DNA from 3 places in the Plantactinospora sp. DSM 117369 genome. Region 2 is predicted to be linked to each of the others. Evidence: predicted binding sites of a transcription regulator. Region 2 holds the regulator's gene; each other region holds the start of a gene.
The links. Region 2 encodes HrcA, which represses chaperone genes, less so after heat shock. Its sites were predicted from a motif close to GGTTNGCACNCTCNNNNNGAGNGTGCNAACC; they were not measured.
Positions count from the first base shown of each region.

Region 1: groL (chaperonin GroEL) is a predicted target of HrcA. The motif match lies at 1,100-1,130, and genes of this name have one in related genera.
Region 3: groL (chaperonin GroEL) is a predicted target of HrcA. The motif match lies at 1,263-1,293, and genes of this name have one in related genera.

Region 1 is NZ_CM132446.1:6,528,825-6,531,088, forward strand. It holds gene ACSMXO_RS27800 (lipopolysaccharide assembly protein LapA domain-containing protein) at 1-227, shown strand, start outside; gene ACSMXO_RS27805 (DUF5994 family protein) at 469-948, shown strand; gene groL (chaperonin GroEL) at 1,228-2,264, shown strand, end outside.
Region 2 is NZ_CM132446.1:8,189,960-8,192,223, reverse strand. It holds gene ACSMXO_RS34945 (DUF4870 domain-containing protein) at 1-666, opposite strand, end outside; gene hrcA (heat-inducible transcriptional repressor HrcA) at 947-1,969, shown strand; gene dnaJ (molecular chaperone DnaJ) at 2,036-2,264, shown strand, end outside.
Region 3 is NZ_CM132446.1:634,789-637,052, reverse strand. It holds gene groL (chaperonin GroEL) at 1-1,015, opposite strand, end outside; gene ACSMXO_RS02940 (cold-shock protein) at 1,908-2,111, opposite strand.

The DNA of each region.
Region 1 (2,264 bases), 1.7 Mb from region 2:
CCGCCTGGTTCGGGATCTGCGCCGCCGCGCTCATCTGCGTGGTGCTCATCGTCTTCATGCTGCAGAACACCCGCAGCGTCGAGGTCACCTTCCTGTGGATGCAGGGCACTCTGCCGTTGGCCCTGGCCCTGCTGATCGCCGGTGTCGGCGTCGCGATCCTGACCGTGGTGGTCGGCGCCGCCCGCATCACCCAACTGCGCATACTGTCCCGCCGCCAGCGTCACTGATCTGCGCCCTGGAGCTGGCCGTACGACGAGCCTGGGCGCGAAGACCGGCTGCGGTTGCGCAACCGCGCCTTCCGCGACCCCGCCGCCAAGCTCGACGCCCCGGCCTGCCATTCTCCCGACTGCAGCCCTTCGCCGGATCCCTTGCGGCGACGGGCAGAAGGAACCTGCCATGACACACGCCACTGCTACCAGCCGCGCGACGACGATCTCGCCAACGCCGCCATCGACTCCACGACTGCGGATGGAACCCACCGGCTCCCGCCGTACCCTCCTGGACGGCGGTTGGTGGCCCCGCTCGACCGACCCGGTCGCGGAACTGCCGGGTCTCGTCCTGGCCATCGACAAACTACGCGGACCCGTCACCAGGCTCGTCCTCGCCGCCGACGGCTGGGACACCCACCCCCGCCGGCTGGGGTTGGCCGACCGGGTCCTCCGGCTGGGCTACTTCAGCAGCCAGCCCATCAGCCTGATCACCGCGCTGTGCGCCAACGGCGACCGCGTCGACCTGCTGATCGTCCCGCCGGAGACCGCGAGCGACACCGCCGACGCGGCGATGGTCCTCGCCGCCGTCACCAGCAACAAGGTGCACCCCCAACACATCCTGCTCGCCGTCACCACGTCCACTCCCGCTGCGGTCGATGACGCTCCCGCAGCCGTCTGGGAGGACGAAGGCGGTCAGCCAGGTCTCACGCCGCCCCGGGCCTTGTCGGACGCGCGGTAAGGCGGCATCGTCCCACCGGCGGTGCGGGCAGACCACGGTGGGGCGGGGTTTTCGGTACCTCGCGTACCCGGCGGCACCACACGGCGGCGTACGGCGAGGTTCCTGAGGAGGACGTTGTCCTTGCACTCTCGGGCGGCGAGTGCTAGACCGTAGCTAGCACTCGCCCTTCGTGAGTGCCAGCCGAATGGGATGAGCCCTTTGTGGGCGCGCGCGATGTGTTCGTCGCAGGTCGGTCCGAGCAGTGCTGAACGTCGGCACGACGAGTAGAGGACGACACAGATGGCCAAGTTGATCGTATTCGGTGAGGACGCCCGTCGCGGCCTCGAACGCGGCATGAACATGCTCGCCGACACGGTAAAGGTGACGCTCGGCCCCAAGGGCCGCAATGTCGTGCTGGGTAGCGGATGGGGTGCGCCGACCATCACCAACGACGGCGTGAGCATCGCCAAGGAGATCGAACTCGACGACCCGTACGAGAAGCTCGGTGCCGAGTTGGTCAAGGAGGTCGCGAAGAAGACCGACGACGTGGCCGGGGACGGCACGACGACGGCCACCGTCCTGGCCCAGGCGCTGGTGCGGGAAGGACTGCGCAACGTGGCCGCCGGGGCGAACCCGGTCGCACTCAAGCGCGGCATCGAGCAGGCCGTGGTCGCGGTGACCGAGGCGCTGCGCCACCAGGCCCAGGAGGTCGAGACCAGGGAGCAGATCGCGGCCACGGCGTCCATCTCCGCCGCCGACCCCGTTGTCGGTGAACTCATCGCCGAAGCGATGGACAAGGTCGGCAAGGAAGGCGTGATCACCGTCGAGGAGGGCAACACCTTCGGCCTGGAGCTGGAGTTCACCGAGGGCATCCGCTTCGACAAGGGCTGCATCTCGCCCTACTTCGTCACCGACACGGAACGGATGGAAGCCGTTCTCGACGACCCGTACCTGCTCATCGTCGAGAACAAGATCTCGAACCTGACCGACCTCCTCCCGATCCTGGAACAGGTCATGCATGCGGGCAAGCCGCTGGCCATCATCGCCGAGGACGTCGAGGCGGAGGCCCTCGCCACCCTTGTCGTCAACACGGTCCGCGGCACCCTCACCTCGGTGGCAGTCAAGGCGCCCGGCTTCGGTGACCGCCGCACGGCCATGCTGGCCGACCTTGCCGCCCTCACCGGCGCTCAGGTCGTCAGCGACACCGTCGGTCACACGTTGGGAAACGTGACCCTCGACATGCTCGGCCGGGCCCGCAGGGTGGTCGCCACCCTGGACGAGACCACCGTCATCGACGGCGCGGGTGACCTGGGCCAGATCGCCGGGCGCGTCGCGCA
Region 2 (2,264 bases):
GCCGGCGATGATCGAGAAGATCAGCACCACCAGCCAGGCGATAAACGGCAGGAAGATCAGCACGAGGGTGCAGGTCCCGACGATGAGCGAGACGATCGAGATGATGCCCCAGGTGATCTGGAAGTTGAGCGCCTCGACCGCGTGCGCGCGTACGGTCGGCGACTCGTTGCCCTTGGCGAGCAGCGCGACGAGCGAGGCGATGAAGCCGACCACGATGCCGCCGAAGTGGGCGATCAGGGCCCAGGTCTTCTCGTCGCTGTTGGCGTAGCCGGACGGTGCCGGGGCGCCGTACGGGTTGCCCGGGTAGCCGCCCGGTGGCGGGTAGCCGGCACCGGGGTAGCCGCCCGGTGGCTGGCCGCCGGGGGGTGGGTAACCGCCGCCGGGGGGTGGGTAACCGCCGGGTGGCGGGTACCCCCCGGGCGGGGGATAACCGCCACCGGAGGTCGGATAGGTCCCGCCACCTGACGTCGGGTAGGTCCCGCCGCCCGAGGTCGGGTACGTGCCGCCGCCGGAGGTCGGCGGGGGCGTGCCGGGCGCACCATACTGGGGTGCGGCGGGCGGGGGGTACCCCTCGCCTGGCGTCGGGTATTGGCCCGGATTCATCGGGGCGGTCGGGTCCGGGGGCGGACCGCCGTATTCTCCGGGAGGGCGAGGCGGTTCAGTCATGGAGGTCACGGTAGGACTCCCGCTCAACCGGCGCCAGCCGCCCGGCGGATTGAATCTGGACAATGGCCGACCGTACCTGCTAGGCCGACCGGGGTAGGGTGTGCTGGCAAGCCTGTTGTCCGGGTTCGGATAGCCCTTCCAATCGATCATCGCGCCGGGTACGCCTTGGTCGTAGACTGGCACTCGCTACAGTCGAGTGCCAGGGCGGACCTGGCCCGACCGTCGTGGCCGCCCCGGTCGTTTCGCCCAGCCGGGGCCGGGACGTCGCAGGGAGGTGAGGATGGGTCTCGACGACCGCAAGCTCGACGTGCTGCGCGCGATCGTGGAGGACTACGTCGCCACCCAGGAACCGGTCGGCAGCAAGGCCCTGGTCGAGCGGCACCAGCTCGGGGTCTCCCCGGCCACCGTCCGCAACGACATGGCCGTGCTGGAGGAGGAGGGCTACATCCGGCAGCCGCACACCAGCGCCGGCCGGGTCCCCACGGACCGTGGCTACCGGCTCTTCGTGGACCGGCTCTCCCGGGTCAAGCCGCTCACCCCGGCCGAGCGCCGGGCGATCGAGCGTTTCCTGGTCGGCGCGGTGGACCTCGACGACGTGGTGCACCGTACGGTCCGGCTGCTCGCCCAGCTCACCCGGCAGGTGGCCGTGGTGCAGTACCCGAGCCTGGCCCGGTCCTCCGTCCGGCACCTGGAGCTGGTGCCGATCTCCACCACCCGGCTGATGCTGGTCATGATCGCCGACACCGGTCGGGTGGAGCAGCGGCTGGTCGAGCTGCCGACCCCGATCAGCGCCGACGACGTGACCGACCTGCGCCGGCTGGTCAACGAGCGGCTCGGCGGCGAGAAGCTGGCCGAGACCCCGCCGCTGGTCCAGGCGCTGGTCGACGAGGTGCCTCCGGGGCTCCGCCCGGCGATGACCACGCTCGCCACGGTGCTGCTGGAGACCCTGGTCGAGCGGCACGAGGAGCGGATCGTGATGGCCGGCACCGCCAACCTGACCCGGGGCGGGCTGCTCGACTTCCAGGGGTCGCTGCGGCCCATCCTCGAGGCGCTCGAGGAGGAGGTCATCCTGCTCAAGCTGATCGGCGAGGTGGAGCCGAACACCCTCCAGGTACGCATCGGCGACGAGAACGAGATCGACAATCTGCGGGCCACCTCGGTGGTCAGCACGGGATACGGTCCGGGTACGACCATCGTCGGCGGACTCGGCGTGTTGGGTCCCACCCGGATGGACTACCCGGGCACCATCGCCACGGTGCGGGCCGTGGCACGCTACGTCGGCGACGTGCTGGCGCAGAACTGACCACCAAAGCTCACCCTGACGACCGGCGGACGGTAACGCGAGACAGACATGAGGACACGGAACGCAGTGGCCAAGGACTACTACGGGATTCTCGGCGTCAGCCGGGACGCCTCCGACGACGACATCAAGCGCGCCTACCGCAAGTTGGCGCGGCAGTACCACCCGGACGTGAATCCGGATCCGGAGGCACACGAGAAGTTCAAGGACATCAACGCCGCGTACGAGGTCCTCTCGGACGACCAGAAGCGGCAGATCGTCGACCTCGGTGGCGACCCGCTGGCCCCTGGTGGCGGCC
Region 3 (2,264 bases), 2.4 Mb from region 2:
GGTCGGCGTCGCCGGCACCGTCGACGATGGTGGTCTCGTCCTTGGTCACCACGACCTTGCGGGCCCGGCCCAGCATGTCGAGGCCGACGGCGTCCAGCTTGAGGCCGACCTCCTCGCTGATCGGCTGCCCGCCGGTCAGGATGGCGATGTCGCCCAGCATGGCCTTGCGGCGGTCACCGAAGCCCGGCGCCTTGACGGCGACGGACTTGAAGGTGCCCCGGACCTTGTTGACCACCAGGGTCGCGAGGGCCTCGCCCTCGACGTCCTCGGCGATGATGGCCAGCGGCTTGCCCGACTGCATGACCTTCTCGAGGATCGGCAGCAGGTCCTTGACCGTCGAGATCTTGCTGTTGACGATCAGAATGTACGGGTCGTCGAGCACGGCCTCCATCCGGTCGGGGTCGGTCATGAAGTACCCCGAGATGTAGCCCTTGTCGAAGCGCATACCCTCGGTCAGCTCCAGCTCGAGCCCGAAGGTGTTGCTCTCCTCGACGGTGATGACGCCTTCCTTGCCGACCTTGTCCATCGCCTCGGCGATGATCTCGCCGACGCTGGTGTCACCAGCGGAGATGGAGGCGGTGGAGGCGATCTGCTCCTTGGTCTCGACGTCCTTGGCGAGCTTGCTCAGCTCCTCCGAGACGTTCGCGACGGCGGCCTCGATGCCCCGCTTCAGGGCCATCGGGTTGGCACCGGCCGCGACGTTGCGCAGGCCCTCACGGACCAGCGCCTGGGCGAGGACGGTCGCCGTCGTCGTGCCGTCACCGGCAACGTCGTCGGTCTTCTTGGCGACCTCCTTGACCAGCTCCGCACCGATCTTCTCGTACGGGTCCTCGAGCTCGATCTCCTTGGCGATGCTCACACCGTCGTTGGTGATGGTGGGAGCGCCCCACTTCTTCTCGAGCACGACGTTGCGGCCCTTCGGGCCCAGCGTCACCTTTACGGCGTCGGCGAGGGTGTTCATGCCCCGCTCAAGGCCGCGGCGCGCCTCCTCGTCGAACGCGATCATCTTGGCCATACGGCGTTGTCCTCCTGGACACTCACGGCCGCCGGAGCCTGTTGACCCCGACCTGCCGCCTGATTACGCACCTTCGGACGTCACTACGGCACTGGCGGACGGGGCCGCCGACACCCGTGGGTGCCTGCTCTGCTCCGTCGCGCTGTGCGACAGTGACGTCCGCCGGCCGGGCCGGACAGCCCGCGACGACCGGCCATGTGCCGCGCACCCGCTCCGCGAGCCCGCGACCGTGGCCCTACCGCCCCGGCCTTGGCACTCACGGTATGCGAGTGCCAAACACTTGTTTAGCACTCTCCCCTGCCGAGTGCAAGCGAGTGAGCCGGTCGAACCGGGCATCGGGACCGGCTGGCGGCGGCCGGAGCGCGGCGGGAGACCAGCAGCCCAATGGGAGCGGAACGGCAGCCGAACCAGCGGTGTCAGGACCCGGCCGGGAGTCGGGAAGCGCCGGCAGATCCGCGCCCCCGCGCCCGCCGACCGCGCGGCCCCGGCGTCTCCGGAGGGGGCCGGAATGCGGGTTGTCGCAATCACGGGAAAGCCCGGCCAAGGGGCGGTCGACGCCAACCCGATCAGGACAGCGGGCGCCTTGCCGGACGCCATACCGCAGCAGCCCGGATCCGTGCGGGCAGTCCGAGAGACGCATCGGACGGAAGACGCGTAGAGATCCGCCGGACGACCGGCACGAGCGCGGTAGCAACCGGCACACCGACCCGCCGGACACGCCAACGACGTCGCACGGCGACCCGGCCAGCCGCAGACCGCCGTCGTTGTGGAGTATCGACACGGCGGGAGTCCGGACTGGGCCGGCAACGGTCCCGACCGGCGGCTTACCGGCGGCCGGGTGGCAGCGGAACGGGGGACGAGCCCGAGAGCGGCGGGCCGATGGCCCGGCAGCTCAGGCGATGACCCGGACCTTTTCCGCCTGCGGGCCCTTCTGCCCCTGGGCGATCTCGAACTCGACGCGCTGACCGTCGTCAAGCGCCTTGTAGCCGTCCATCTGGATCGCGGAGAAGTGGACGAAGACGTCCTGCCCGCCATCGACCGCGATGAAGCCGTAGCCCTTTTCGCTGTTGAACCACTTCACGGTGCCCTGCGCCACGGTGCACTTCCTTACTTCGGTCGCGTCGGAGCTGCCCGAGCTCCGGCGACGCCGTATGCCTGCCGGGACCGCCGAGTCGCTATCCCCAAAATGGATCATGTAATTGGGGAACCACGAATCGAGCGGCCGAACCCGCACCGTACACCAAGGTCG